Regions from separate parts of the Priestia sp. ST2 genome, predicted to be linked through region 3. Evidence: riboswitches for the same ligand, from Rfam matches in the RefSeq annotation. Region 3 holds a riboswitch; each other region holds the start of a gene.
What was found. A riboswitch is a leader RNA that binds a small molecule or an ion and turns the genes downstream of it on or off. The one in region 3 is predicted to bind lysine.
Positions count from the first base shown of each region.

Region 1: linked by a shared signal. The riboswitch ahead of dapA (4-hydroxy-tetrahydrodipicolinate synthase) and the one ahead of AC0KUU_RS00880 (aspartate kinase) in region 3 are both predicted to bind lysine.
Region 2: linked by a shared signal. The riboswitch ahead of lysA (diaminopimelate decarboxylase) and the one ahead of AC0KUU_RS00880 (aspartate kinase) in region 3 are both predicted to bind lysine.

Region 1 covers NZ_JBVVNT010000002.1:988,226-998,693, forward strand. Annotated here, with positions in the region: gene AC0KUU_RS11440 (CynX/NimT family MFS transporter) at 1-499, opposite strand, end outside; gene AC0KUU_RS11445 (hypothetical protein) at 690-893, opposite strand; gene AC0KUU_RS11450 (DUF421 domain-containing protein) at 1,372-2,022, shown strand; gene AC0KUU_RS11455 (CBS domain-containing protein) at 2,212-2,637, opposite strand; gene AC0KUU_RS11460 (DMT family transporter) at 3,006-3,851, shown strand; gene dapA (4-hydroxy-tetrahydrodipicolinate synthase) at 4,114-5,001, opposite strand; lysine riboswitch at 5,129-5,307, opposite strand; gene AC0KUU_RS11470 (hypothetical protein) at 5,566-5,823, opposite strand; gene AC0KUU_RS11475 (hypothetical protein) at 5,885-6,172, opposite strand; gene AC0KUU_RS11480 (H-type small acid-soluble spore protein) at 6,578-6,757, shown strand; gene AC0KUU_RS11485 (hypothetical protein) at 6,875-7,045, shown strand; gene AC0KUU_RS11490 (DUF3243 domain-containing protein) at 7,294-7,611, opposite strand; gene AC0KUU_RS11495 (hypothetical protein) at 8,064-8,252, opposite strand; gene AC0KUU_RS11500 (cupredoxin domain-containing protein) at 8,509-8,883, opposite strand; gene AC0KUU_RS11505 (PQQ-dependent sugar dehydrogenase) at 9,200-10,468, shown strand, end outside.
Region 2 covers NZ_JBVVNT010000002.1:415,949-426,416, reverse strand. Annotated here, with positions in the region: gene AC0KUU_RS08580 (hypothetical protein) at 119-253, opposite strand; gene AC0KUU_RS08575 (dicarboxylate/amino acid:cation symporter) at 392-1,654, opposite strand; gene lysA (diaminopimelate decarboxylase) at 1,707-3,035, opposite strand; lysine riboswitch at 3,181-3,363, opposite strand; gene AC0KUU_RS08565 (CBO0543 family protein) at 3,430-3,942, opposite strand; gene AC0KUU_RS08560 (NAD(P)/FAD-dependent oxidoreductase) at 4,278-5,396, shown strand; gene AC0KUU_RS08555 (YckD family protein) at 5,470-5,784, shown strand; gene AC0KUU_RS08550 (PAS domain-containing sensor histidine kinase) at 5,946-7,670, shown strand; gene AC0KUU_RS08545 (DUF1292 domain-containing protein) at 7,757-8,020, shown strand; gene AC0KUU_RS08540 (acyl-CoA dehydrogenase) at 8,172-9,416, shown strand; gene AC0KUU_RS08535 (SDR family oxidoreductase) at 9,394-10,167, shown strand; gene AC0KUU_RS08530 (long-chain-fatty-acid--CoA ligase) at 10,187-10,468, shown strand, end outside.
Region 3 covers NZ_JBVVNT010000001.1:173,494-183,961, reverse strand. Annotated here, with positions in the region: gene sdhB (succinate dehydrogenase iron-sulfur subunit) at 1-672, opposite strand, end outside; gene sdhA (succinate dehydrogenase flavoprotein subunit) at 676-2,463, opposite strand; gene AC0KUU_RS00890 (succinate dehydrogenase cytochrome b558 subunit) at 2,493-3,101, opposite strand; gene AC0KUU_RS00885 (YslB family protein) at 3,591-4,118, shown strand; gene AC0KUU_RS00880 (aspartate kinase) at 4,170-5,402, opposite strand; lysine riboswitch at 5,544-5,721, opposite strand; gene uvrC (excinuclease ABC subunit UvrC) at 5,787-7,553, opposite strand; gene trxA (thioredoxin) at 7,778-8,092, opposite strand; gene AC0KUU_RS00865 (electron transfer flavoprotein subunit alpha/FixB family protein) at 8,514-9,494, opposite strand; gene AC0KUU_RS00860 (electron transfer flavoprotein subunit beta/FixA family protein) at 9,528-10,301, opposite strand; gene AC0KUU_RS00855 (enoyl-CoA hydratase) at 10,320-10,468, opposite strand, start outside.

The DNA.
Region 1 (10,468 bases), on a different contig from region 3:
GAATACTTATACCAGACCCAATAGCGCCGCATAAATTCATAGAAACTGCATAAATTCCTGTCATCATGCCTATCTTTTGTGCAAAGTTATGTTTAATTAGACTAGGTAACAATACATTTCCAATAGCAATAGATAAACCAATTAAGATCGTTCCTACAAATAATGTTTCTACTCCACCAAAAGAGCGTATTCCAATTCCGATTGTTAATAAGATTAAAGAAATAAATAGCGTAAACTCCATGCCAAAACGCCGAGCTAACTTGGGAGCAAAAGGAGATAGGAATGCAAAAGCTAGTAAAGGCACTGTAGTTATTGTTCCTGCTAAAGTATTAGATATTCCTAAACTGTTACGAATAGAAGCTACCAGTGGGCCCACAGATGTTAAAGGGGCTCTGAGATTAGCTCCAATTAGGATAATGCCTATAATCAGTAATCCTATTTTAGGATTTATATTTAGTTTTGGCTGTTCTAGTTGATTTGTTGTGTGTGGGATACCCATGGTAGTTATAGACCCTCCGTATATAATCTTAAAGTTTTTAAAATTAAGTAATATATTCATTTACTGTGCAGATTGCCATGGTAGCATCCACAAGTTTACAAAGTAGGTTCAATTAAAATCGGTATGAGAACTTACTTCAACTATTTGATGACCAGATGTATGTAAAAAATCTATCCTATGGTTATATAAATCAATTAACATATGATTTATGTGATGCTTCTAACATTGTTTTATGCAGCTGGATGTCAGCTTTTTCATAAGCTTTTCCCTGCTTTGTTTGTAGTCGGTCAGTATGTACGACAGATTGTATAGCCTCTCTCAATGCATTTCGGTTCACTTCAAATTGTTGCATTAAATTCGTTTCAGAAAGGATCTGTCTTCTATTTTCCCATATACTCTATATTCATTTAAGGATTCGATTTGGAAAACAACTTCTTCTACAAGTGACATACGATTTGCCTTTAATATATCAACTGTACATCCCTCTAATTTTTAGAGGGATTGGTTCACTGGTTATTTTAGCACATATATATGAGAGTATAAATATGGCTGCGGTATTAGACAGCTAAATGTATAAATACTAATACCTTGAGCAAACTATTCAAGATGCCTAAACGGCATCTTTTTTAATGCATATGATATACAAAACAAAGTTAACATAATGAAGGTTCTCCCCAGTTAATTGTTTATATAATGCTTCTGTTAAAAATCTAGTGCCATGAATAACACTTTAAACACTTTGTACGTTACTCATTTAATTTTTAACATAAAGAAATAAACATCCTAGAGAATCAGCTAAGTGTATAAATCTATATATTACATTCATCCCTGTTCCAAGAGAGAAAAAGATTCTAATGAAAGGAGAGCGTAAAGTGGAAATCATCGAAGTAAGCTGGCGTACAATATTATTATATGTTGTTATTATTATTATTTTTCGTTTTATCGGCCAACGAGGCATAAATCAGCTAAATGTCATTGACCTTGTTGTTGTGCTTATGATAAGTGAACTTGGAGTTGTTGCAATTGAGGATACGGGAGGTTCTTTACTTTATCAACTTGTACCTATTCTTATATTAACAGTTATCCAAATAGGCCTTACATATATCCAATTAAAAAGTCAAAAGTTACGCAGAGTACTAGATGGGCAACCTATTATTGTAATAAAACAAGGAAAGATTGATGAAAAGCAAATGAGGAAATCACGTTATAATTTGGACGACTTGCTTTTACAGCTTCGGGATAAAAATATAGGAGATATCCGTGAGGTGGATTATGCGATATTAGAGCCTTCGGGTACATTATCTGTATTTAAAAAACCAGAAAGCAAAGATAAATCAGGATCTGTATTTTTACTTCCCCTTGTTATTGATGGGATCATTCAAGAAAAGCATTTAAATCTAATAAATAAAAACTCTTCTTGGCTTTTCAACGAATTGAAACAAAGAGGATACAAAGACGTGAAACGTATTTTATATTGTAGTTTTTTAAACGGGCAACTTTTTGTGGATATAAAAAATGAATGATAAAAAAATCCAGGACGAAAATGGGTTTAAACTTGGCTAATTCTATAGAAAGCCATAAACTGCTGGAGCTATTGAATACAAGATCTTTAAAAGCTGTAATAGCCATGTGTTGTTATATATAAACTAAGAGCAAGCTAATTTTTATTAGCTTGCTCTTATCTATAAGATGAAGTACAAAAAGAGTTTTTTTTATTTATTAAGCTCAGCAGGAGCTGAAATATTCTCAAGAACTTTTCCTGTTTCTTTATTTGAAGTATTACTTACCGCTAAATCTCCCAGAGAAACCATTCCAATGAGTTTTCCACCTTCTACAATAGGAAGTCTGCGTATTTGATGCTGAGACATAAGATCTGAAGCCTGCTCTACAGACATGCATTTTGTACCAGTAATGACATCAGTGGTAATCATTTCAGATATTTGTGTATTCGTATTAAAATTATTAGCTAATCCCTTGACGACTAAATCACGATCCGTTATTAGGCCTATTAGTTTATCATTTTCACAAATTGGAATAACTCCTACATCTACATTCTTCATCATATTAGCTACCTCACCACATGAACTTTTAAGGTTACCTGTCTCAACATTAGAAGTCATCACTTCTGTTATATTCATAGCAACTCCTCCTTTATTTAATCATTGTCTTACTTCACTTGATTCCCGCACCTCATCTTCTAAAACGTCCATTTGAGTTTTAGGATACAAAGCTTTAGGTTTTAATGAGAAGAAAATGGTGAATGGATTTGAAAAATTCATCGCATTTTATTGGACAGTAAAAAGGTGTAAGAATAATAGGAAACGAGGTTTTAATAAAAGAGCACAATCCGTTGGTTCGTAATAAATTTATACTTCTCCTCTTCTCATCTTTATACTTTTACAAAAGAGTTATTCGAAACTATTTTTCATTAAATTGAAATATTAAAACTATTATATAAATTGTATAATTTAGTAGTATAAAAACTACTAGGAAGGAATTACACACTATGTTATGGTTTATATCTGCTTTAGGGACAGCTGTATGCTTCGGAGTAAATAATACTTTATTTAAATGGGGTGCTCTTCAACATTTATCTAAAGTGTGTATTCAACTTTTCTTTTATTGGATTTCTTTTTTTATCCTCTTATTATTTACTCTTATTAAAGGAAGTTTTGAATTTCACATTTTACCTATTTTAACGGGGGCACTAATCGGTATATTAAATGCCAATGGCAATATCCAAATGTCGAAAGCCTTTGAGAAAGGACCTGCGAGTATTACATCTACCATTATTGCGATGAATACAGTCATTGTTGTTATAGCTACATCCTTATTATTTCCTCAATCCATTCCTTTAACAAATTGGATTGGTATCGTCATTATTATATTGGCAGCTTGTATTATTCAGTATCAACCAAACAAAACGGCACACATAGAGTATAAATTATGGATTTTGAGCTGCTGTTTAGCTCTTCTATCTATCGGCACAGTTGGTGTTATTATGAAATTCAGCACGTATCAGCACTTTAGCATGGGTGAAATGCTTGTTTCAATGTATGGTGGAGGAGCTGTCTATTTAAGTTTATTAGCTCGGAAAGAATTTAAACAATTAACTGCACATAAAATTGAAATAAAGATAGGTATACTAGTTGGTATATTAAGTACGATTGGTTACAGCTGTTATTTATTCGCCCTAAAGGAAGGTCCATCCAGCGTGGTTTATCCAATCATTAGTTTAAATTGTATTGTTGTTTTAATTGGGAGCTTAATTATCTTTAAAGAAAGACTTAAAAAATATCAATTAATAGGAATTATTCTTACTTTATGCGGAATCGTGTTGACTAAGATATAAGTTTTTGCACCAATACCGACAGAAGAACGAACATATAGTGAAATAGGTCTCCCTCTGTATGGCAACTGAAGATGTATATAGTATACATACATAGAAAAAACAGAAAAACTCCCCCAATGCGTTAAGGGAGTTTTTCTGTTTTTAGGAGTTAGCTAAATGATGATTCATCCATCTTGAGCTTTGTGCACCAATCTTGCCTTAATGCATCGATTGAATCGGTCGTTTTAGCTATGCTCTCTCTTCTAATCTGTTTTTATTTATTTCAACAGGTAACGTTAATGCCGCTAGTTTGCAGAACTTCTTCTAGCGCACTTTGCTCTTTATTGCTTAAAGGAACCATTGGCAAACGAACACCGCCAACTTGTATTCCATTTAGATTTAATGCAGCTTTTACTGGTGAAGGACTTGGCGCAATAAATAATGCTCTCATAATTGGAAGCAGATTGCGATGTGTAGCAGCAGCTTTTTGGACATCGCCATTTTTGAAGGCATTAATCATTTCTTGCATATCATTGCCAATGATATGGGAAGCAACTGAAATAACTCCTGCCCCGCCAATTGCTAATACTGGTATTGTTAACCCATCATCGCCGCTGTATAGTGTAAAGTCGCTAGGTGTTTTGCTAATAATCTCTGCCATGGCATCCAAGTTGCCACTTGCTTCCTTAATTGATACAATATTAGGAATCTCTGATAGACGAACAATTGTTTCAACAGAAATGTTAACTACGCTTCGCCCTGGGATATTGTAAAGCATAACTGGTAAAGAGGTTGACTGGGCAATCGTTTTAAAGTGCTGGTACAAGCCTTCTTGAGACGGCTTATTATAGTATGGAGCAACGAGCATAATACCATCGACTCCTGTTTCCTCTGCAAGTTTCGTTAAGCTAATCGAAGCTTGCGTGTTGTTTGAGCCAGTTCCAGCGATGACGTGGACTCTTCCCGCAGCAGCTTCTACCACACATTGGAATAATTTAATTTTTTCTTCTGTGGTTAATGTTGGAGACTCTCCAGTTGTACCAGCTACAACTAAGCTATCTGTGCCATTTGTAATTAAATGCTCAACTAACATTTTCGTCGCGTTAAAATCAATTTCGCCATTCTGATCAAACGGGGTAACCATTGCTGTTAATACTTGGCCAAAATTCATAACTACACACCCTTTATAAATTTTTAAAAATTAGAGGGGTTAGGGCCATTCATAAGAAACGCAAAAAAGCAGCAACGAGGGATTCGTTGCTGCAGTAGAAACAATATTTATCAAAAATAGTTTCCGTGCGTAAGATAGCCCTCCATACAGTTTCCCATATGACAGTTCTGTATTTATTCAACAGCAGAACCAGCTTCAAGAACATGAGATTCTTTCGGCTTCGGCAAATACCCCTTTCCACAATTGTCATTGGATCTCATTCTCCTCAAATTGTATACTTATGATCTTTGCGCCTCTATCCTCACTTCAAAAAATATTGAAATAAGAAAATATTTAATTGAATTTAATATAACAGTAAATTTCCTTTCACGCAAGAATCATTTAAGTATAATTTTATGGAAACCTTGTAATTAAGTCCTTACACTTATTTTTGAGAGAATGACTCCGGATTATTGACTCAAACCCACAATCTCAGTATCACTCATATTACTATTTCACCTTTCTTTTTGCTATTCACCACATGTTTTAACTTACATATTATGCACATCATAAAAAGCCACCCGCTTAGAGTGACTTAGCATTAGGTTTATTCTTTACTTCATCAGGTACGTAATCTAAAAGTACGGATATTATTGTATTAAAATGCCATGGAGTAAGATTGTTGCCAGCACTTTCTTTTAACTCAGTTCTTAGCTTTTCACCCCATATAGGATATTTATTGTTGCTTTTTGCTTCCTCTAACATATAATCGACTACATTTAGTACTTTATAATATTCATTTTCTTTTGCGCTAATATAATAATCCCTTTGTTTATAGTTCATATCTCCAATCCCCTTTTGGTTATTTATGAACAATAAATTTTTTCATAAGATAGCATCAAATTTAGACTATATCTCTTATTTCCTTATAACATCTACATTGATTTAAATAGTTTATAATATCTTGGTTATTTACTTCTTTGATATTATCTCCAAAAAGTTCAACGGCACTTTCTAAATGTTCCCTTTTATTATCAATCGTTAGTACATATCGAAGTGCATCAACTACTGGTGCATTATGGTATGTACGACGAACGAAATACTCTTCGATTGCCTTATTTAAGTATTCTGATTCAGCCTTTCTAAATTTAGCTTCTGACCTTTGAAGGTTCTTTACCTCCATCTCTATCATAAACCCCTCATCCTCTCCAATTTAATTTACTATTTTATTCCCCTACTAGAAGTAAAATAAAACTTAGTTTGTATACAAATTAATATATTTTCTCAAAATAAAAAACACCTGTGAAGACAGATGTTTTTTGTAAACTTAACATATTAAAGGAGAAATGATTTGTCAGCAAAAGGAGGAATCTGATTAGGTACAGTATGTGCTCATTTTTCGTATTTATACGTATTCGAATTAAAGAATAAAATGAGGTTAAGCAAACCCATTGATGTTCGATTTTTGTAAGGTTAAAGGATAGATTAATTTTTGAGGGAATGAGTTGTAGCGTGTAGTCAAATTATTGTTGAGGAAATATAGCTTTATCTTTTAATTGATGCATTGCAGGGACATACTAAAAAATGAGGTGATAATATGGAAATAGATCGAGCTAAGCAAATTCTTTCTTCACCCAAGGAAATTGATGTTCATTACCACGGAGTTCCTATTTGGATTAAAAGTGTAGATGAAACATCAAGTATGGCTACCGTTCATGCGAGAGGAACACATGATGAAGACCGTATGGTTCCAGTCCTTGATTTAGAAGAAAAATAAAAAGTCACAAAGGAAGGATATGGAATTTTCATATTCTTTTCTTCCATCTCCAAATAGAACCGAATAACTAATACCATATTTCTCTAAGCTTTATTTATAAGAAAAAAGAGGTGCAGCATGAAAGAGAAAAAAGAACCACAATTCAGAAGTGGCGAGCTAGAAAATGCGGAACTAAAAGGCTATTATGGAATGGATCCTGAAACTAGCCTTCAATCTGTTAATTTTGCTACGACAGAGAACCCATACTTAAATGAACATTACCAGGAAGATTCTAAAGAAAATGAATAAAGAGGGAAGAAAATAACCGATCTTTATTTCTTTTCTTTAGTTATACATTCTTAATAAGTTGTCAATAAAAGGGGTTGCAGATACCATATTTCAATCTCGGCTTATTCTTACTTCTGCAAAGATATTACCTAACACATAACGAATATAAAGAACCAATTGTTTTACGCAAGTGGCTCTTTGCTACGTTAATTGAATACACTTGAATCCCTAATAAATAATGGCAAATAACAATTTATTAGGGATTTAGCTTATTCTTTAACTAATTTAACAAGCATATGAGCAAGATGATGTTGTTCTTCCTCATTTCCAACTTTCCATAACTCATGTAACAAGTATTGCTCTTCATTTTGTGGCTCCTCATGTGTTGCGAGATAATCAGCTATTTTTTTAGCTGCTAGAGCTAATTGATTATCATTTAACCCTAGTTTCTCACCTTTTGTGACTTTATCTCCTAAGTAACTTTTAAATTCGTTAAAACTAGAAAGGATGTTGTCTTTCTTCTCTTGACTCATTTCATTTAGTTTATCCTCTACTTTATTTTCAACGGTTTCAGTATTATTGTTCATTTTTCATTCTCCTTCCAATTAAGTATTAATGTTCTTATATGGTAAATCGCCCATTTACAGGTATATAAACATTTCGTAGCCTACTCATATATTAAGTAGAATAGTTAACGGGCTTCAACATAGTGAACACCTCTTTTTTGATGAGTTTAAATGTAATATATTGGATATTTTAAAAAAGAAAAACTCCCCTAGTGCGTTAAGGGAGTTTTTCTTTTTTTAATATTAAGGGTGTAATTACTTGTTACTTACATATCATTTAATATTTTTGTAGATATTTATTATAACCTATCAATGATTTCGAGAAAACAAAAAATGAAAGCGATTACTTTGGATTTAAAATACTAAATGAAACATAACTGTTTTTTATGAGATGTATTTTGGTTCTGAAAAAATACAGAGCTTAAGCTTAAATGGTCTAAAGTTTCTCTTATATATTAATATATAAGAAACTTTTATTCTTTCTCGTTTCGTGGCATAGCATTAGAAACTATAGAAATGTCTCCAGTATAATATTTATGCGGATAAGGATCAGAAGACTTAGCAGGCTTTGTTACAAACTCTTTCTCAAGATCACCTAATTTGGTTTCATCTGTATTATTCTCTGATACCTGTTCTAAATTATTTGATTGATTATCGCCCATATAAAATTCCTCCTTTTAATTAAACAATGCTCATTGCTCATTCATTAAGGATACATTTTTTAATAACCTGGATATAAATGCTGTTTTTATTCTATACTTTCCTGTGCTTTTTCTTCATTTAGTATATATTTGAAATAAATATTTATTACTTTTTTGAAATTGTGAACGGTTTATTTATACCTTTAAAATCCATTATGTTAATTAAGAAAGTATGTTATATTCACTTCAAAAAGCAGAGACCCATTGGCCCTGCTTGTTATTTGACTATCACTTTCCCCACCATTCCACTATTAAAATGATACCTACATATCAGTTCATATGTACCAGGATTTTGTGGTTTTACGGTAATGGTTTTTTCTTTTCCAGGCTGGACTTCAGCGTCAATTCCGAGCTTTTCTACTGTGAAGGTATGCTCTTTCTGACCTTCATTTTTTAATATCAATGTTGTCGTTTTTCCACTCGGGATAGTGATGGTTTCTGGATTAAAGTAATCATCGTTCAACTGAACCTCCATGGTTTTTTGTCTTACCATGTCTGATTCGGCCAAAACGCCGAGTGATCCTGAAGTCATCACACTGATAACCATCGCAAACAAAACGAATAGTCCCATTAACCAGTTTTTCACAGACATTTGCATTCACTCCTTTCATAAGTCATATTCTTTTCCAATTTATAAAATAATATCACTATTTTTTGTAAATTAATTATTATTTTTCCTTAATTTCAATTTTGGGGAGTCACAAATAGTTATGAACGTTGGGAGAATCTTGAGTGTTGAGAGAAGAAAATAGCAGGCTTAATCAGGACTAAATAAGTTTTATGAAAGAAGCTTCTCGATTAGGTCTCTCCATTAAATTGCCTAACTTTATAAAATAGTATTGATACTAATAGAACAGTTACAATCATATTCTTATAAAAGAAAACCATAAAAAGGAGTGTCAAGTTAGTTGATAAAAGCTAAGGTTAGTTTACGGCCTATTGTTAGTAAGATAAATTTACCTACCATTTTGAAAACAGCTATACTTCCTGGTGACTCATTTGAAAGTTTATTTATTGCAACCCAAGTAGGAGAGATCTTTTACATAAGAGACGAAGCTATACAGACTTTTTTAGATATTCGCTCACGAATCATAAAATTAGGTACGTCTGAACCAGGTGTTTCCCGCGGAGGATATGATGAACGAGGATTGCTAGGGCTAGCGTTTCATCCAGAATTTTATTATAACGGTCTGTTTTATCTTCATTACTCAGTAGCTGGAACACAAGGCCCAGGTGCACTTTCCGAACATTATAGACCTAACCCGTGTGATCCTAAAACTTCAAACTTAAGGTGGATAAATAGAGAAACTAAATATGATCATATTGATACAGTGGAAGAATGGATTTTCCAACCAAATGCTCAGCCTCAAAAAAGACGGACGTTACTTAACTTAAGAAGACCATTTTTTAATCATAATGGTGTCAACAGCTTAAACTTTTCACCTGAAACTGGAAAACTTATCTTTACAACCGGAGATGGTGGATCAGGCTATGACCCCTTTAACTTAAGTCAGAATGATATAGAAATTTACGGGAAAATAATTGAAATTGATGTAGGTAAGAATACATTTATCCATAATCCACCCGTAGTCACACGTTTTAGTGAACTCCCCTCACCTATTCAGGAAACTCTTACGCTCATTGCTAAGGGTGTTCGCAATATAACGGGCATTTCATTTCAAAAATTTTATAATCAGTACATCAAATATGTGGGAAATGTTGGACAAGACGTAGTAGAGTCGATTTTTTCATTTGTTCATTATAAGTCAATACCTGTTCCTCAACTTGTTCAAGCTTCTTTAATGAGAGCTAAACCCAGCCAAGAAGGATTTATTAACCTTGGCTGGCGGGGATGGGAAGGAGATTTTCCGACTTCGTTTATAAAAAGGTGTTCTGAAAATCCGGCCTTGGATGAGAAAATAATTGCTTATTACAATGAAGCGGTAAAAACTTCAGTGAGACGTCTTCAGCCTTTAACTAGTTATTTTCATAAAGATCCCCGCCCCAATAAATTTGGAGGGACCTCCCTTACAGGAGTTCAGCCATATATGGGAAATAATATCCCTAGCTTAACAGGAAGCGTTATGTTTACAGATATTGCACAGGTTAAAGAATCTCATTCCCCAGTTAAAGGGGTTTTAGCTTATACCAGGGCAGGTACAGATTGTAAGCTAAAT
Region 2 (10,468 bases), on a different contig from region 3:
ATATGTAAAAGTTCGAAAGGAGGTTGTACGATAGCCCCATAACGAGCAGGGGTATGAAGTTCTCTCTAAAAATAAAATGACGTTAAAGAACGCAGGCGCTGCGCTCTTTAACGTCATTTTATTTTCGTTCTTCAGCTTGATGCTCTTGTTTGTTTTGCTCAGTAAGACGTTTTTGATGAGCTTTTGTTTCTGCGCTTACGTGATTCGCATCATTCGGTTGATTTTTCTTTGAACCTCCTGCAGCGTTACTCATTAGACGACACCTCCAGTCCGGTTATGAAACATACCTTTAGAATGTGCGTATGTACAGACTTTATACACCGCTATCGATATTACTGCACACGAAAAAAGCAAAGGGAGAGTCACTAAGACTGTTCCCTTTGCTTTTTTACTAAGCGACTTTATCGGTGGTGATAATTTTGTTAATCCAGTCTTTTCCTTCTGTAAACCTTGTAACAAGCATCGCTGTTACTGTATTTCCCGTACTGTTTAAAAGCGTAGCAGGGGCGTCAATAATTGTGGAAATGACCGCGATAATGGGCAGAACTTCTGGCGAAAATCCGTAAATTGTAATGATTAACATTTCGCCAATCATACCGCCTCCAGGGATTGCTCCCATTACGGCTCCAACTAAAAAGGCTACGCCTAAAATGCTCAAAATACTCGTAGCAGACGTCATATCTTTGCCAAACAAACTGAATAAGAAAACAATCTTTAGAATACCACCGATAACAGAACCATCTTTATGCGTGTTTGCTCCTAGTGGAATCACTGTTTCAGCAATATCCAGCGGCACACCCATTTTCTTTGTTGCATCTAAATTGACTGGAATAGATGCAGCAGAAGAACAGGTAGCAATAGCGGTGATAGAAGGAGCAGCTGCATTTTTCCAAAACAGCTTAATTCCTGCTTTACCGCCAGCAATCCATGCATATAGCGTAAAGAAACCGAAATAGTAAACGATTGCAATTAATAAATAAAGAATAAATGCTCTAGCGTACCCTTGTAAGATCTTTGGTCCAAGTTCTCCTACTACAGTAGCGAAATAGCATCCTAAACCAATTGGGGCATAGTACATCACAATTTTAACAACCTTCATCGATACTTCTTGACCCGAAGTCAGAAATTTCGCCATAGGCTGTCCTTTTTCGCCAGCCATCGTTGTAGCAATACCGAAAATAACGGCAAAGACAATTAATTGTAAAATGTGCTCTTTCGAAAATAACTGAACAAAATCAGGTACAGTAAATGTACTAACAAGCTGAGTTAAAAGCGTCATTTTTTCAGCTGTATTTTCACTGTCACCCATCAATTCTTTAATGGCAGAAGTATCTACATTATGTAGCGGATTGTAAAGTGATGCGCCTAAAAAGCCTAAAACGGCTGAAACAGCAGCAGTGGCGATAAACACAACGGCGATACCTAGCATAATTTTACCAAGACGCTTCATTTCATTCATGTTTGCGATCGCCGAAGCCACACTAAAAAAGACAAGGGGAACGATAATCATGAACATTAAATTAAGAAACAAATCACCAAAGGGCTTTACGACTGCCACATCCGGCCCGATAGCATATCCTGCTATCCCGCCAATTAAAATAGCGAGAAGCAGAATAAGCGATGATCTGTACGTTTTAAATACACTTAAAACCATAGTTAGATTTCCTCCAAACAACAATAGCTTCTTTACTACGCAAGAACAGCTATTATTTGCTCATTGCATACGTAGTAACGACTGGCTTTACATCTTTACGCACCAAATCTTCGTATGTTTCTCGCTCTACAGCAAGACGAGCTTCTCCATTTTTTACAAATACAACAGCAGGGCGCGGAATACGGTTGTAATTGCTAGCCATTGAATAGTTGTAGGCACCTGTAGAGGACACTGCTAATAAATCTCCTTGATTAACGCGCGGTAAATCAATATCCCAAATAAGCATATCTCCTGATTCACAGCATTTACCCGCAATTGATACTGTTTCATCTTTTTTATCCGTCACTCTATTAGCCAAGACAGCTTCATGTTTTGCATCGTAAAGAGCAGGACGGATATTATCGGTCATACCGCCGTCAATTCCTACGTATTTTCGTACACCTGGAATCTCCTTCGTTGATCCAATTGTATAAAGCGTTGTACCTGCTTCTCCTACGATGCTTCTTCCAGGCTCAATCCAGACTTCTGGAAGGGTATAATTCTGTTCAGTTAACGTGCGGCTTAGCTTTTCTGTCAGTGCATCTACATAATACTCAACTGGAAGAGGAGAGTCGCTTTCGGTATAACGAATACCAAAACCACCACCTACGTTTAAAACTTTTACTTCAAATTCCATTTTATCACGAATGCTGAATAAGAAATCAGTTAAAATATCAATGGCGCGAGAAAAACCATCTACTTCAAAAATTTGCGAACCAATATGACAATGAATGCCTAAAAGATCGTAGTAAGGCTTTTCTAACGCAGAACTTACCGCTTTCATGGCTTGGTCATTGGAAAGACCAAATCCAAACTTGGAGTCTTCCTGTCCGGTCATAATATATTCATGTGTATGGGCTTCAATTCCTGGAGTAACACGCAGAAGAATAGATGCTTTCTGTTTGCGCTCAGCTGCTAAGGCATGCAAAACTTCAAGTTCGGTAAAGTTATCAACAACAAAACAGCCAATATTCGCATCAAGAGCCATTTCCATTTCTTCAATCGTTTTATTATTGCCGTGAAAATGAATGCGTTCAGCTGGATATCCAGCTTCAAACGCTGTAAATAATTCGCCTCCTGAGACCACATCTAGTGACATATCAAGCTTCGTTAAAAGGCTAGCCATTTCCATACAAAGAAATGCTTTCCCTGCATAGGCGATTTGATATGAAAATCCGCTTCTTCGAAAGGCTGAATGGAAGGCCTTGCATTTCGTTTCAATTAATTCTTGATCGTAGATGTATAGGGGAGTGCCGTATTGTTTTTTCAGTTCGACCGTATCGCACTGCCCAATTTCTAAATGATTGCTGCTGTTAATTTTACTCGTTCCATGTAAGTACATACTCCGTATCCCTCCATTTAAATCATTCAACTATAACTTTGAACTTTGATGGTCAGTAGAAAAACACAAAAAAGACCCGTGAAGTGATGTTCACGCGTCTTGGTTTCATAATAATAAAGTATTATTACATTCTAGGCATCAACATCTCTTCAATAGCTCTCCACAAACCAAATGGTTTGTGACAGCTCAGCATTTATTCAATACTGAACCAGTATATGAACACAATGGATGTTTATATACTTCGGCACGAAATCCCTTTTACTTATCTTCACAGACTCCATTAGTCTCCAATAAGTGACTCTTGATTTCATGCACCTCTATTCTCAGAGAGGAAAATTATATTTAAATGTAATTCCTATTATATTTCCTTTTCCTCCGTCTAGTCAATGAAAAGTTAAGGCATAGGAATATCAAAAAAAATAAATAAGAAAGCTATGAAGCTTCCAGATAGAATCCAAGCGACCAGTGCTGTCTTCTGATGAATGACTAAAAGTGAGAACGTGGCAATGTTGAAGAGAAAAGAACACAGCAGCGACCATCCATAATGATGAGTGATACTGTGATTAACATAAGCAATGAACTCAATCACAGTAAATAAAAGCGCCCACAAAAGAATCCACCACAGCCTGCCGCTTACATGCAGCGGCAGCCTTCCTAAAAAAACCGGTATAACAAACGGATAAATAATTAAAGTTATTCCAAGGGAAACCATTAGGTGATCGGGTAGAAAAAGGTGATCAATACCTACAGGGTGAAATACCCATACGCGGTGATGAAACAGCAGCACTTCATAAAGCAAATTCCCTGTGACCCAAAACAGCAAAGTAGGATAGTATTCTTGATACCTTCGCCACTTGCCAAATAGTAAACCAAGAATGATGAAAAATAATACAAATGAAGATTGCATACGCTCTCCTTAAAATAATGGTTATTTCTTTTTATTTACATATTATAGTGGTTTTATTCTTTCATTTTTTTATTCAGAAACTATAATAAAAAAGCGGTAAGCGCAGTGTTAAATATGGGTGATCACTATTTGTGGTTTGCTTCAGCTCACCATAATTCCCGTAAAAGAACTTATTGCGCTTTTGTTTACAATGAAAGGAGCTATATGTCAAAGTCAGCAAGATTCAAAAATAAGCTCAAGATAGCTTCGCCTAGTATGTGACTTCTTTTTTTGCTATGCTAAAGTTGCGTACATATAGCATGAGAATATTAGAAGAAAGAAAAGGGTGTTTTGGTATGAAAACATACATCGTAGTTGGAGCTGGGGTACTTGGAGCTTCTACAGCATATCATTTAGCAAAAGCAGGAGCAGATGTGACATTGATAGATCGCAAGGATGCAGGTCAAGCTACTGATGCAGCAGCAGGAATTGTTTGCCCATGGCTTTCGCAGCGTCGAAATAAAGCATGGTACCGCTTAGCAAAAGGCGGCGCTAAGTACTATCAAACATTAATTCAGCAATTAGAAGAAGATGGAGAAACGGATACGGGATATAAGCGAGTAGGAGCAATTAGCTTACATACTGATGAGCAAAAACTTAAAAAAATGGAAGAAAGAGCATATAAGCGTCGGGAAGAAGCTCCTGAAATAGGCGAGATTACACGTTTATCCGCTAAAGAAACACAGGCTTTGTTTCCGGTTCTTTCGGAAGAATACAGTTCAGTTCATATTAGTGGAGCCGCTCGCGTTAACGGAAGAGCTCTTCGAAACGCACTTGTGAATGCAGCGAAGAAAAACGGTGCAAAAATAATAGAAGGAAACGCAGAACTACTTTATGAAAATAATCAAGTAACGGGCGTTTCCGTAAATGGACAAACCCTTCTAGCAAGTACAACAATCGTAACGGCAGGAGCGTGGGCAAATCAATTACTAGAGCCTCTTGGAGTGAAATTTTTAGCAAGCTTTCAAAAAGCGCAAATTGTCCACTTGCATCTCCCTGATGTAGATACAAAAGACTGGCCCGTTGTGATGCCTCCAAGCGATCAATATATTCTTTCATTTGAACAAGGTCAAATTGTCATTGGAGCAACACATGAAAACGACACGGGCTATGATTTGAGAGTAACTGCTGGGGGGATGCATGAGATTTTTTCAAAGGCCTTATCAATTGCTCCCGGCTTAACAGAAAGCACAGTCTTAGAAACAAGGGTAGGGTTTCGACCATTTACTCCAGGATTCTTGCCAGTCATTGGAGCTCTTCCGGCTTACGAAGGAATACTAGTAGCGAATGGTCTCGGAGCTTCAGGCTTAACGTCGGGTCCTTATCTTGGTTCAGAGCTTGCTAAATTAGCACTTGAAATGGAAATGGAAATTGATCTTAGCGACTATGATGTAGGAGGAGCTATCGAGTCTTAAGCAAACAGAATGAATGAAAACAAATAGAAGTTCGCAAACTATAACTACTATATGATGAAAGGAAGTAGATTGTTTGCGAAAGATTATGATAAGTGCAGCAGCAGCTTTTTTATTTATGAGCGCGACGCCTGTATTAGCGGAAAATAATCCTCAGCCAGAAACAAAAGACGTGCAGTTGACGTCTGAGCAAAAGCAGGAACTGTCCGTGCTGTACAAAGAAATGCTAGCAAAAAAGAAAGAAATACTTTCAAAATATGTGGAGTACGGCGTGCTAAGCAAAACGGAGAGTCAAAACATTTCTTCACATATGGAAAATCGCTATCAGCATATGGAGCAAAATGGTTTTGTGCCAAAGCGACACTGTCATAAAATGCATCATTCAAAGTAATTCCTATTCACATAAAAAAGCGCCTTTACAGGCGTTTTTTTTATGTGAATGAATGGAAAATATCCGCTTCTTTATCTAGTAAATTCTAAAATCCTCATGTAAAATTAAGAGAATGAGAACGAGTAGGAAAGATGTTAGTGAGGGGTAGGTAAATATGAACGATGAACAAAAATAAAAAAATAGTCCGATTACATGCAGAAAATCATTCAGCTGAGGCGCTAGGAATCATATTTGCTTACAAACAAAAAGATGACCATCTTGTTTACAGTATGTATCAAGGTGAAAGCGTTCATGACCAAAAAATACCTCTAGAAGAATGGGTCTCGTATGAGCATTTTTTCGAAGCACTAAACAAAAAGAAAAAGCTTATGTACGAGCTTCAAATAAATGATAAACGCTATGTAGTAAACTTAACCCCTTTATCTTACACAGAAAAGCCTGAAATTATGGGACATTGCGTGAATATAACTAGTTATCAGGAGAAAAAAGAACAGGTTCAGCCTTTTATTTATCATAACGCAGATGCTGTTGCTGTCGTTGACTTAGAAGGGAAAACGCTTCAAGTGAACCCTGCGTTTGAGAATACATTTGGCTGGACGTTTGAAGAAATTCATCAAAAGCCTCTTCCGATTATACCTTCGTTTTTAAAGGAGCCAGTGTGCGAACTTCATAAGACCATTCAATCAGGTGAATCGAAAACGGAATTTGAGACGGTCAGACAGCATAAAGACGGTCATTTAATTAATGTAAGCGTCACACTCTTCCGCGTTGAAAATATGAATGATTGGCCGCTATGCATTGCTTTTGTCTATCGAGATATAACATCACGCAAGCAGGCTGAAACGGCTTTAAAAGAAAGCGAAGAACGTTACCGAAGCTTGATTGAGTTATCGCCGGAAGCGATTATCGTTCATAGTGAAGGGAAAATTGATTACATCAACCCTTCAGGAGCCAAAGCGCTAGGATACAAAAGTCCTCAAGACGTATTAGGAGCTTGTGTTTATCAGTTTGTTCACCCTGATTACTATGATGTGGTAAAACAGCGAATTTATCGAATGAAAACAGAAAATAAATCTGTAGACCTACAGGAAGAAAAGTTTATTCATAAAGACGGTCATACGATTGATGCCGAAACCATTGCCTTTCCTATTCCCTATATGGGAAAGCAGGCCATTCAAGTTTTGTTTCGTGATATTACAGAACGTAAAAAAACTGAAAAATTGCTGCGTGAATCCGCTCAGCTTTCCTTAGTCGGACAGTTAGCGGCTGGTATAGCTCACGAAATTCGAAACCCTCTGACGGCGGTAAAAGGATTTATGCAGTTATTAAGAGAAACGAGCGGTCAGCCTTACTATGTAGAAATGATAAATCGTGAGTTAGATAGAATTGAATTGATTACCGATGAGTTCTTGAGTCTTGCAAAGCCTCAGGCGAAAACCTACAAAGACAAACATGTCCAAGATATTTTAGAGAATACTTTAAAGCTAGCTGAGGTGCAGGGGATTACAGAGAAAATTCACGTAAAAAAAGAAATTGATCTTCATCTTCCTCTCGTATTATGCGAAGAAAATCAGTTGAAACAGGTGTTTAGCAATATATTTAAAAATGCAGTCGAATCTATGCCAAGTGGAGGAACCGTAACGATTCAATTAAAAAGATTTAATCAGGAGAACCTTGTTATCCGGTTTAGCGACGAGGGGCCAGGCATCACGCAGGAAAGAATGCAGCATTTAGGAAAACCTTTTTATAGTACCAAAGAGAAAGGAACGGGGCTTGGACTGATGGTGTGCTATAAGATCATTCGAGAACATAGAGGAGAAATTAACTTTGTAAGTGAACTTGGAAAAGGAACTACCGTAGACATTCTTTTGCCTTTTAAAAAATAGATTCTACTTTTATAAGCATGAAACCTTTTCTAAAGGGGAATACATGTTAGTGAACGAATAATGAGGTTAAAATAGGAGGGAATAAGATGGAACGCATTGAAACGGGAGAGATTTTTACAATTTTAGACGAAAATGATCAAGAGCAAGATATTGAAGTGCTTGGAAAAATGACGATTGAAGGGCACGATTATATTGCTGTTGCGTTTGTTGAAGAAGTTTTAATTGAAACAGAAGAAGAAATTGATGTTTTCTTTTTGAAAATTGAAGATGATGGTGAATGGTCTTCAATTGAAGATGACGATGAATTTGAAAAGGTATCAGCCGTATTTGAGGAAATGACATCCGCGTAAAAAGAGAGGTTAAAACCTCTCTTTTTTTATTTTTAAATAATATAATATTTAGAATTTTTCTAAAAATACCTTGCTGAATTATTTCCCTTCATTTATGATGAATATGTAACATACCAACCGGTTAGTAAGTAAATGAAAGCGAGGGACTACCGTGTATTTTTCTTACTCTGACAAAGTAGTGAAGCTGCAAGAAGAATTGAGCTCTTTTATGGAAGAGCATGTTTACCCAAATGAACGGCTATACGAACAACAGCTGAATGAACAGCCATCTAGATGGTCAGCTGTTCCTCCGATCATGGAAGAGTTAAAAGAAAAAGCAAAGCAAGCTGGATTATGGAACTTATTTTTGCCAGAAAGCGAATACGGAGCGGGTCTAACAAATGTCGAATATGCCCCTCTTTGCGAAATTATGGGCCGTTCTATTATTGGACCAGAAGCTTTTAACTGCGGAGCTCCTGACACCGGCAATATGGAAGTACTGGTTCGATACGGAACGTCCGAACAAAAAGAAAAATGGCTAAAGCCGCTGTTAAATGGAGACATTCGCTCCTGCTTTTCTATGACAGAACCGGATGTAGGTTCTTCTGATGCCACAAACATTCAGTGCAGTATTGTAAGAGAAGGCGATGAATATGTGATCAACGGAAGAAAATGGTGGTCTTCAGGTGCGGGAGATCCTCGCTGCAAAATTGCTATTGTCATGGGAAAAAGCGATTTTAACGCATCTAAATATGAACAGCAGTCTATGATTCTAGTTCCTTTAAATACGCCAGGAGTTAAAATTGAACGAATGCTGCCAGTCTTTGGATACGATCACGCTCCTCATGGACATGCTGAAATTCATTATGACAATGTGCGTGTGCCAGCGTCTAATATGCTTTTAGGCGAAGGAAAAGGGTTTGCTATTGCTCAAGGCAGATTGGGGCCTGGACGTATTCATCACTGCATGCGTTTAATAGGAGCAGCGGAAAGAGCGCTTGAAGAATTATGTAAGCGTATTCAAAGCCGTTCTACGTTTAATAAGTTGCTTTCTCAGCAAGGGGTTATTCAAGAATGGGTGGCAGAATCGCGTATTGAAATTGAGCAAGCTCGCTTATTAACATTAAAAGCTGCTTATATGATGGACACAGTTGGAAATAAAAAAGCGCGGAAAGAAATTGCTATGATTAAAGTAATGGCTCCTGCTATGGCTTTAAAAGTCATTGATCGCGCTATTCAAGCATTTGGAGCAGCAGGTGTTTCAGAAGACACGCCGCTTGCGGCACTTTGGGCAAATGCTCGCACTCTTCGCCTCGCTGATGGTCCAGACGAAGTGCACAAAGCACAGCTTGCAAGACTTGAGCTAAAACCCTATCAAGAAAGGGAGGCAACCTATGCACATAAAGGATTTGTTTGATTTAACTGGGAAAACAGCTATTATTACCGGCGGAGGCAGAGGATTAGGAGAACAAATGGCAGAAGGGCTTGCAGAGGCAGGGGCAAATATTGTTCTATGTTCGAGAAAAAAAGAAGCATGTCAGCAAGTGGCCGATCGATTGGCCCGCCTCGATGTAAAAACGCTCGCCTTAACTTGCGACATCAGTCAGCCTGAAGATATTAAAAATGTCGTGCACCAAACAATTGAAACATTTGGACGTATTGATATCTTAATTAATAACAGCGGAGCTACGTGGGGTGCTCCGGTTGAAGAAATGCCTCTTGAAGCTTGGCAAAAAGTGATGAATATTAATGTTACAGGAACGTTTTTAATGTCCCAAGAAGCTGGAAAAGAAATGATTAAACAAAAAGCTGGCAAGATTATTAACATTGCTTCAATTGCCGGTCTTGGAGGAACAGATCCTCAGTACATGGATACAATCGGGTACAACACGAGTAAAGGAGCGGTCATTACGTTTACGAAAGATTTAGCCGTCAAATGGGGACAGCATAATATTCAAGTTAATGCGATTGCGCCTGGATTTTTCCCTACTAAAATGTCAGGTGCGATTATGGAACAAGGCAAAGATTATTTTCTAAGTCAAACTCCTTTAAAACGCTTTGGCTCCGAAGCCGATTTGAAAGGGGCAGCTGTTTTTCTTGCTTCTGCAGCGTCTAATTATATTACGGGAGATGTTCTGACAGTAGACGGTGGAGTTCATGCTATGTGAATAAGAAAGGAGTAACTTGATGGAAGACGTTAAAAAATGGTTTACACCTTATCCAGAAGCCTACACTCATGACATTCACATCGAAGATATTTCACTATTTGATATGCTGAAAGAAACAGCCGAACGTTATCCTGCTCACACAGCAACGCGCATGTATCAGCATACGTTAACGTACCAGGAGCTGTATCACTCAGTTCGGGTATTTGCAGGAGCACTGCAGAAAAAAGGGATTAAAAAAGGAGATCGTGTAGCGATTATGCTGCCAAACTGTCCGCAATATATAATAAGCTATTTTGGCATT
Region 3 (10,468 bases):
TTGAACGCAGTTTTGAGAATTCCCGCAGTTCGCTAGTCCTCCATCACCCATAATCGTCTCTAAACGTTCTCCTTTATTTAACGCACCGGTTGGATGGGCATTAAACAGGCGAACTTGAGAAAGCGGTGCTGGACCGATGAAGTTTGACTTGTCGTTTACATTTGGACAAGCTTCTAAGCAAACGCCACATGTCATACATTTGGATAACTCATACGCCCACTGACGTTTCTTTTCAGGCATACGCGGTCCTGGACCTAAATCGTATGTGCCATCGATTGGAACCCATGCTTTTACTTTTTTTAGTGAATCAAACATACGGCTGCGGTCTACTTGCAAATCACGAACCACAGGAAATGTTTTCATTGGCTGTAAGCGAATTGGTTGTTCTAGTTTATCAACAAGAGCTGTACATGACTGACGAGGTTTACCGTTGATGACCATTGAACAGGCTCCGCATACTTCCTCTAAACAGTTCATTTCCCAGTTTATCGGAGCAACCTCTTTACCTGAAGCATCAACAGGGTTACGTCTGATTTCCATCAGTGCTGAAATAACGTTCATATTCGGACGATACGGAATTTCAAACTCCTGATTGTAAGGAGCAGATTCAGCTGAATCTTGACGTGTAATAATGAAGCGCACTGTCTTTTGGACTGTTTGTTGTTCACTCATTGATTAACGAACCCCCTCTTGTTGTTTTTTTGGTTTTTCATCTTTTTTCTTTGTGTAGTCGCGTTTACGCGGTTTAATTAACGATACGTCTACCTCTTCATAATGGAAAGAAGGAGCCGTTTTCTTATCCACAAAAGATGCCATTGTTGTTTTTAAGAATTCTTCATCGTTACGATCTGGGAAATCTGGCTTATAATGAGCACCGCGACTTTCGTTACGGTTGTAAGCTCCTAGCGTTACAACACGTGAAAGCTGAAGCATGTTTTGCAACTGACGAGTAAATGTTGCCGCTTGATTACTCCATTTAGCTGTATCATTAATGTTAATACGATCATAGCGTTCAATTAATTCTTGAATCTTTTCATCTGTTTTTAACAGTTTGTCATTGTATCGTACGACTGTCACGTTGTCAGTCATCCATTCCCCTAGCTCTTTATGAAGAACGTATGCATTTTCTGTACCTTGAAGATTCATGATATTGTTCCATTTCTCTTCTTCTTCTTTCACATGACGATCATATACGCTTGAAGAAATAGCATCTGCGCTCTTTTCTAAACCATTGATGTATTCAACCGCTTTAGGACCGGCAACCATACCACCATAAATAGCTGATAATAATGAGTTTGCTCCTAAACGGTTCGCTCCGTGCTGTGAATAATCACACTCACCAGCTGCGAATAAGCCAGGAATATTTGTCATTTGATCGTAATCCACCCATAAACCGCCCATTGAATAGTGTACGGCTGGGAAAATTTTCATTGGTACCTTGCGCGGATCATCGCCCATGAATTTTTCATAGATTTCGATGATACCTCCAAGTTTAATGTCTAGCTCTTTTGGATCTTTATGTGAAAGGTCCAGATAAACCATGTTCTCTCCGTTGATTCCTAACTTCTGCGCTACGCAGACATCAAAAATTTCACGAGTTGCAATATCACGAGGTACTAAGTTACCGTATGCAGGATATTTTTCCTCTAAGAAATACCAAGGTTTACCGTCTTTATATGTCCAAACGCGTCCGCCTTCTCCACGAGCAGATTCACTCATAAGACGAAGCTTATCATCTCCTGGGATAGCAGTTGGATGAATTTGAATAAACTCTCCGTTTGAATAATATGCACCTTGCTGATACACGATAGATGCCGCTGAACCTGTATTAATAACTGAGTTCGTCGATTTTCCAAAAACAATTCCAGGTCCACCTGTAGCCATAATAACCGCGTCAGCTGGGAACGTTTTAATTTCCATTGATTTTAAATTCTGTGCAGAAATTCCGCGACAGCTGCGCTCATCGTCAAGAACAGCACCTAAGAATTCCCATCCTTCGTACTTTGTCACAAGTCCGGCAACTTCATAACGACGAACCTGCTCATCTAATGCGTACAATAATTGTTGACCCGTTGTTGCTCCAGCAAAAGCCGTACGGTGATGCTGCGTCCCGCCGAATCGTCTGAAGTCTAACAAACCCTCAGGAGTACGGTTAAACATAACACCCATGCGGTCAAGTAAGTGAATAATACCAGGAGCTGCTTCACACATTGCTTTTACAGGTGGCTGGTTGGCTAAAAAGTCTCCGCCGTACACTGTGTCATCAAAGTGTTCCCATGGTGAATCTCCTTCACCTTTCGTGTTTACGGCTCCGTTGATTCCACCTTGCGCGCAAACTGAGTGAGATCTTTTTACCGGAACTAGTGAAAATAAATCTACTTGCTTGCCAGACTCAGCAATTTTTATTGTTGCCATCAAGCCAGCTAAACCGCCACCGACTACGATGATTTTTCCGTTACTCATCGGAACCCCACTCCTTCAAAACCTTAATTTTATGCAAATGCGAATAATGTACGAACACCTACAAATGTAAGTGCTAAGAAGATTGCTAATGTCACATAAGTTGAAATTCTTTGAGAACGTGGTGTTACAGTTAACCCCCAGCTAACTCCAAATGACCATAGACCGTTTGCAAAGTGGAAGATCGTAGATACAACACCAACTATGTAGAATGCAAGCATTGCCGGGTTGCTTAAAATTCGTTCCATCATTTGAAAATCTACTTCTTTTCCAAGCGCAGCTTGTATTCTGGTTTCCCATACGTGCCATGTGATGAAGATAAGTGTGATTACACCTGAAACACGCTGAAGGATAAACATCCAGTTACGGAAAAAACCGTAGTTGTTAACGTTTGTTTTAGCAGTGAATGCGATGTAAAGACCGTATATTGCGTGAAAAACGATTGGTAAGAAAATAATGAAAATTTCTAGAGCATAGCGGAAAGGTAAGCTCTCCATGAAGTGAGCTGCTTGATTAAATGATTCTTCTCCCTTTGTCGCGAAATGATTCACAACTAAATGCTGTGTTAAGAAAATCCCGATTGGTATTACCCCAAGTAATGAATGGATTCTCCGATATTGAAACTCTCTGTTTGCCGCCATCTGCGTAGACCCCCCTTAGTTAAATGAACATAGTTTGTGAAGAACTTTCTTACTCCCACTAGACAAATAGATTAATCGTGAATACAGGAAATGAAAACCTTTGCATTTCCTAATAAAGTATGTGACAGGTTAATTTTACTCCCATCGATTAAGAGCGTCAAGGCAAGATGTTTAAATCTTCTATAAAATATAAATTTATAAAATTTTATATTTGTTAACGCTTACTGTATTGATGTTACAGATTTTTTCTTTCTATTATAATATTGCTTGCCACAAATAAGTAAGCGTTTACTTTATGCTTTTATTGTAAACAAGTTCACAAAACATTTACACAGGTAAAAGTACCCTTTTAAAAGGTATATTATGGATTTTTCATCTTTACATCTAACTCTTTTTACCATAATAAAGATCCTCTTACATTTTATTAAAAAAATGCGTGAGAGGTTTTTTAGATTTGTATATAATAGTAGTAAAGAAAGAGGGGAAAGCATGAGCAATTTACAAACAGAATCACAGCAAGAACTTGAAGAGACGATGGAAACATCAGAACCTAATGTCACAGCTGAAACAGAGAGAACTCTTGATCACGTTTCATATTTCGGATACAGCCTTTTGCGTGACGTGTTAATTCCAGAGCTTCTTGGAGACGAAACAAATACCATTTCATACTGGGCAGGAAAACACCTTGCTCGGAAATACCCATTAAATACAATGGATGAAATCGTCGCTTTTTTTAAAGCAGCTTCCTGGGGAACACTGACGCTTGCAAAAAAAGATAAATATTCACTCGAGCTTGAGTTATCAGGTGATGTGGTCAGCAAAAGATTTCAGCAGGAAACTTGTTCGTTTCATCTTGAGTCAGGATTTGTGGCTGAACAGATTCAGCGTCAAAACAACTGCCTAACAGAAGCCTACTTAACACATAAAGAAAAGAACGGAAAAGTGCTGATTTCCGTGCAGTGGGACCGAAAAGATATCTTACCTACCGAAACACGCGCGGAGCGTTATAAAAAGTAGGAAATACGTATATATAAAAGACGTGGAGATACCACGTCTTTTTTCTCTTCTTTATACTTGCACTGCTTGCTGCTCTTCTAATTCAAATGCTACGTGAAGCGTCTCAACAGCTTTTACCATATCAGCATGCGGTACAACTGTAGATACTTTAATTTCAGACGTGCTGACCATCTTCACTTCAATTTTCTCTCCTGCCAGCACTTCAAACATTTCGGCTGCAACGCCTGGATTAGAAATCATGCCAGAGCCGACAATTGATACTTTAGCCAAACCGCTTTCATGTTCAATACGCGTATATCCCAAAGTAGATTTATACTCTTTTAAGACGGCAAGAGCGGCGTCTACGTCTACGGTTTTAATAGAAAATGAGATAGAGAGACGATTATTAGCCGTTACGTTTTGAATAATAATGTCCACATTTAACTGTTCTTTTGCTAATGCTGTAAAAATAGTAGAAAGAGTTTGCAACTCGTTGTTTAACCCTTCAATTGTCACTCGTGAAATATTATCTTCAAACGCAATTCCTCTTACGACTAAGTTTTGTTCCATTGAAACTTCCTCCTCAACAATCGTTCCATTCTCGTTTTCTAAGCTTGAACGCACTTCTAGCGGTACCTGATAATTTTTTGCAAACTCAACAGCGCGCGGATGCAGCACCCCTGCTCCCAAATTAGCTAATTCTAACATTTCGTCATATGAAATAGAGTGAAGCTTACGAGCATCTTCTACATAGCGCGGATCTGTCGTAAACACTCCTGTTACATCTGTATAAATATCACATTTTGCAGCTTTTAATGCTGCGGCAAGAGCTACTGCCGTCGTGTCAGAGCCGCCTCGACCTAATGTTGTAATGCTACCATCTCCTGAACAGCCTTGGAATCCAGCTACTACTACGATTCGGCCTCTATCTAATTGGCTTTGAATACGAGTCGTGTCAATGTGCTGGATTCGTGCATTGCTGTGAACTGCTTCCGTCTGGATACCAGCTTGCCAACCTGTTAGCGAAGTTGCTTCATACCCTTTATATTGAAGGGCCATTGTTAACAGGGAAATCGTTACTTGTTCTCCAGTTGTAAGAAGCATATCCATTTCGCGTTTGCTTGGACTGTCCGTAATATCACTTGCTAATTTCACCAGTGCATCTGTAGTTTTGCCCATTGCCGATACAACAACAACTACTTGGTTACCGCGCTCTGCTTCTTGAATAACACGGTTTGCTACATGTTGGATACGTTCAACAGAACCAACAGATGTTCCACCAAATTTTTGAACGATTAATGCCATAATTTTGTTCATTCCTTTTCAATAAATTTGCATATGCAGGATGATGAGAAGCTAAATTTTTTTACTCAGACAATAAAAAAAGCAATGAGATGAGCTCTCATTGCTTAACGAACGAAAATTATAAAACATAACCGTCCACTGCCGTGAGATAGCTCTCCAAGAATCTACATCTTGACAATCCTACGTTTATTCAACGCAGAACCAGCAATCATTACTATGAGGTAATGTTCACTTCGGCAAATTTCCCTTTCCGCATCATTCATAAGAGCTCATACCCTTCCTGATACGTACTGATTAAATTTGCACCTCTATCTTCACTTCATTTGATGAAGTGTCGTATGAAATTAGTTAATAGCTTATCAAATATTTTCTATTATTTCAAGACTATTTTTGCAATGTTTCATAAATTTTTTCAGCGATGTTTTGAGGAACACCTGAATTTCGAATATCATCAACCGTTGCTTCTTTCAATTTTTTCACCGAACCAAAATACTTTAACAAAGCTTTTTTACGTTTTTCGCCCACTCCCGGAATATCGTCCAGAACAGACTGAAAAGCGGACTTAGAGCGCACTTGACGGTGGAAGGTAATCGCAAAACGGTGAACTTCATCTTGAATTCGCTGAAGCAAATAAAATTCTTGACTATTGCGTTCGAGCGGTATGATTTGAGGAGGCTCACCAATCATCAGGTTGGAGGTTCTGTGCTTATCATCTTTGACAAGACCTGCTGTAGGCACTAAAAGTCCCAATTCATTTTCGAGAACGTCCTGTACTGCAGCTAAATGCCCTTTGCCTCCATCTACAACAATTAAATCTGGAAGCGGAAGACCCTCTTTTAACGCTCTGGAATACCGTCTGCGAACGACTTCTCTCATGGAACTGTAATCATCTGGTCCCTTTACGGTCTTAATTTTATATTTGCGATATTCTTTCTTTTCCGGTTTCCCATCAACAAAAACAATCATCGCAGAAACGGGATCTGTCCCTTGAATATTTGAATTATCAAATGCTTCAATCCGATAAGGAGCGGCAATTCCAAGCTCTTCTCCTAACCGTTCAACTGCGCCAACCGTGCGCTCTTCATCTCGTTCAATTAAATAGAATTTTTCACCGAGCGCAATTTTTGCATTTTTACACGCAAGTTCTACTAATTCTTTCTTTTTGCCTCGCTTTGGATGCTGAACCTCTACTTCTACTAATTTCTCAGCCAACTCTGCATCAATCGTTGCTGGAACCATTACTTCTTTTGGCTTAATATTTTTGGCATAAAACTGACCGATAAAAGTTAAGAAATCTTCTTCTGGCTCTTTATAAAAAGGAAACATAGAAACTTCTCGCTCAATTAACTTCCCTTGGCGAATAAAGAAAACTTGAACACACATCCAGCCTTTATCATAAGAATAGCCAAACACATCTCGATTGACAAAATCATTAAACGTTACTTTTTGCTTTTCCATTGTCGCTTCGATATGAGCAATTTGATCTCGATATTCTTTAGCCCGTTCAAAGTCAAGTTCTTCTGAAGCTTTTAACATTTTTTCAGTTAATTCTGTTTTGACATGCTCATATCCACCATTTAAAAACCGCGTGATATTTTCAATAATTTGTTTGTTTTGCTCTTCTTTTACTTCTTTTACGCAAGGAGCTAGGCATTGCCCGATATGGTAATACAAACAAGGTCTGTCTGGCATGGTAGAGCACTTTCTTAATGGATAAATGCGATCAAGAAGCCGCTTTGTTTCATTTGCAGCTTGAACGTTAGGATAAGGCCCGAAGTATTTCCCTTTATCTTTTTTTATTTTTCTTGTAATAACAAGTCGGGGCTGCTTTTCAGCTGTAATCTTAATAAAGGGATAACCCTTATCATCTTTAAGCATGATATTGTATTTTGGATCATGCTTTTTAATTAAATTCATTTCTAAAATAAGTGCTTCTAAATTAGAAGATGTGACGATATATTCAAAATCGACAATGTCGTTTACAAGTCGAAGCGTCTTTCCGTCATGAGATCCGGTAAAGTAGGAGCGCACTCGATTTTTTAATACTTTTGCTTTTCCTACGTAAATGACCGTTCCATATTTATCTTTCATCAAGTAACAGCCGGGCTGATCCGGTAAAATAGCCAGCTTTTCTTTTAAATAATCGTTCATATTTTTCTCCTTCCTCTTCTCTTACTCTGTCCATCTATACATTCGCTTATGAAGCGTAATCTACATTCTTTCCTGCTTTACAATACATGCACATAAGCCGGATTTATGGCGGTGTTCCTTACATCTAGTATAAAACAAACGAACGCATATTCGCTAAATAAAAGTATTCCCAAAAGAGAAAAAGTGGAGAAAAAGAAAAAACCTAGCCTGAGCTAGGTTTTGACTTACGCGTGTTTATTAATTAATTCTGTTAATGCTTCTTTTGGTTGGAAACCAACTACTTGGTCAACTTTCTCTCCATCTTTAAATAATACTAAAGTTGGGATACTCATAACACCAAATTTTCCAGCCGTTTCTTGGTTTTCATCAACGTCTACTTTCACGATTTTAACTTTATCGTTAAGTTCGCCATCGATTTCTTCAAGAACTGGAGCAATCATTTTACAAGGGCCACACCATGGTGCCCAAAAGTCAACAAGCACTAGGCCTGATTTAATTTCATCTGTAAAGTTTTTATCTGTAGCATGTGCAATAGCCATTTTAATTCCTCCTAAATATATGCAATATCCAAATTCTACTCACAGTATATCACCTTCAAATAAGGTTTGCTAACTTTTTGCTTACATTTATACTGTTTATTCTCCGCTCTAGTTTGTACAATTCACATAAAAACATACGTAGAAAATTTCGTTTTCCATGAGGCTGAGACATAACGAAATGAATCCTATCTAAAGACGAACGAATAGTATACAAGGGCTGAACCGCTTGCGACACCGCAGATGATTTCTGTGCAAGACTTTGCTTTCTGCAGGAGTCTTCGCCTTGCCCTCCAATCAACTGCTAGAAAGACCCACACACATGAAACCTGCGTTTACCCTAACAAAAAAACGAACCACTAATCAAACATCTTGATCAATGGTTCATTTTTCACTTCGTCTAAAATCCTTTTGTCTCAGCCTCTTACGCAGACTGTACTTTCAGCTTTTTGAATTCTTCCGTTAGCAGAGGCACCACTTCAAATAAATCTCCAACGATTCCGTAATCAGCTACTTTAAAAATATTCGCCTCAGGATCTTTGTTAATGGCAACAATAATTTTTGAATTTGACATGCCGGCCAAATGCTGAATGGCTCCCGAGATTCCGCAGGCAATGTATAAATCTGGTGTGACTACTTTGCCCGTCTGACCGATCTGAAGAGAATAGTCGCAGTAATCTGCATCGCACGCTCCGCGAGACGCCCCAACAGCTCCATTTAACACGTCCGCTAGTTCTTGGAGAGGTCCAAAACCTTCCGTGCTTTTTACACCTCGACCACCTGCAATCACGACTTTTGCTTCGGATAAATCAACCCCTTGCGTTGCTTTCCGTACAACTTCTTTTACAACTGTACGCAGGTTTTTGATTTCAACATTTAAATCCTCTACATCGCCTGTACGTCCCTCATCTTTTGCAAGCGGTGAAATATTATTTGGACGAATCGTGACAAACGTAAAAGCATCGGTCATGATTTTCTTTTCAAATGCTTTACCAGAATAAATTGGGCGGGTGAAGACTACTTGATCCCCTCCAACTTCTACATCCGTCACATCTGAGATAAGTCCTTTGTCTAAGCGAGCTGCCAGTTTTGGCGCTAGGTCTTTGCCAAGAGCCGTATGGCCAAATACGATAGCTTCAGGTTGTTCACTTTCAATGATGGCTAATAACGCCTGAGCATAACCATCCGATGTGTAAGCAGCTAAATCTTCATGCTCCGTCACAACAACTTTATTCGCTCCGTATGCAATAAGCTCTTCACTTAAAGCTTTTACGTCCTTTCCTACTAACGCTGCAACAATTTCCCCACCGTCAGCTACAGTAGACGCTGCGGAAATCGCTTCAAACGATACGTTTCGTAATCCCCCATCACGTGCTTCTCCTAGAACTAACACTTTACGTCCCATTGCAATACCCCCATTGTTTTAACTTTTGACTTATTAAATGACTTTTGCTTCTTTATGCAGTAAATTGACCAGTTCTGTCACTTGATCTTTTATATCTCCTTGTAGTACGCGTCCTGCGTCTTTTTTCGGAGGCAAATAAATTTCAATTGTCTTTGTTTTTGCTTCTACATCATCTTCATCTAAATCTAAATCATCCAATTCCACTTCAACCAACGGTTTCTTCTTCGCTTTCATAATCCCTGGAAGAGATGGATAGCGAGGTTCGTTAAGTCCCTGCTGAGCTGTTACTAAAAGAGGAAGCGACGTTTCGATAACCTCGGAATCACCTTCCACATCGCGTACAACAGTCACTTTTTCACCTTCGATATCTAATTTTGTAATCGTCGTAATATAAGGGATTTCTAACTGTTCTGCTACGCGCGGTCCCACTTGGCCCGAACCTCCGTCAATCGCTACGTTTCCTGCCAAAATTAAGTCAGGAGATTGTTCTTTTAAGTACTGTGCCAGCAGCCTAGAAGTCGTGTACTGATCGCCATCTTCTATGTCATCTTCCGTATTGATTAAAACCGCTTTATCTGCTCCCATAGCCAAAGCTGTTCGGAGTTCTTTTTCTGATTCTTCCCCTCCTACACTCACGACCGTAATCTCCCCGCCATGCTTTTCCTTTAGCTGAATAGCTTCTTCAACTGCATACTCATCGTAAGGATTAATAATAAATTCAGCCCCATCTTCAACAATTTGACCATTTTTTAATGAAAGTTTCTCCTCTGTATCGAATGTTCTTTTTACTAACACGTAAATATTCATTCAATTCCCCTCCTAAGCTTATTTTCCTAAAAATTTAGGCTGGCGCTTTTCAATAAAAGCGGCTACGCCTTCTTGAGCATCCCTGCTTTTGAATACGCTTCCAAAAAACTGCGCTTCTTTTTTGATGCCGCTGTAATAAGCATCTGTTTTTACATGCTGAAGCAGCT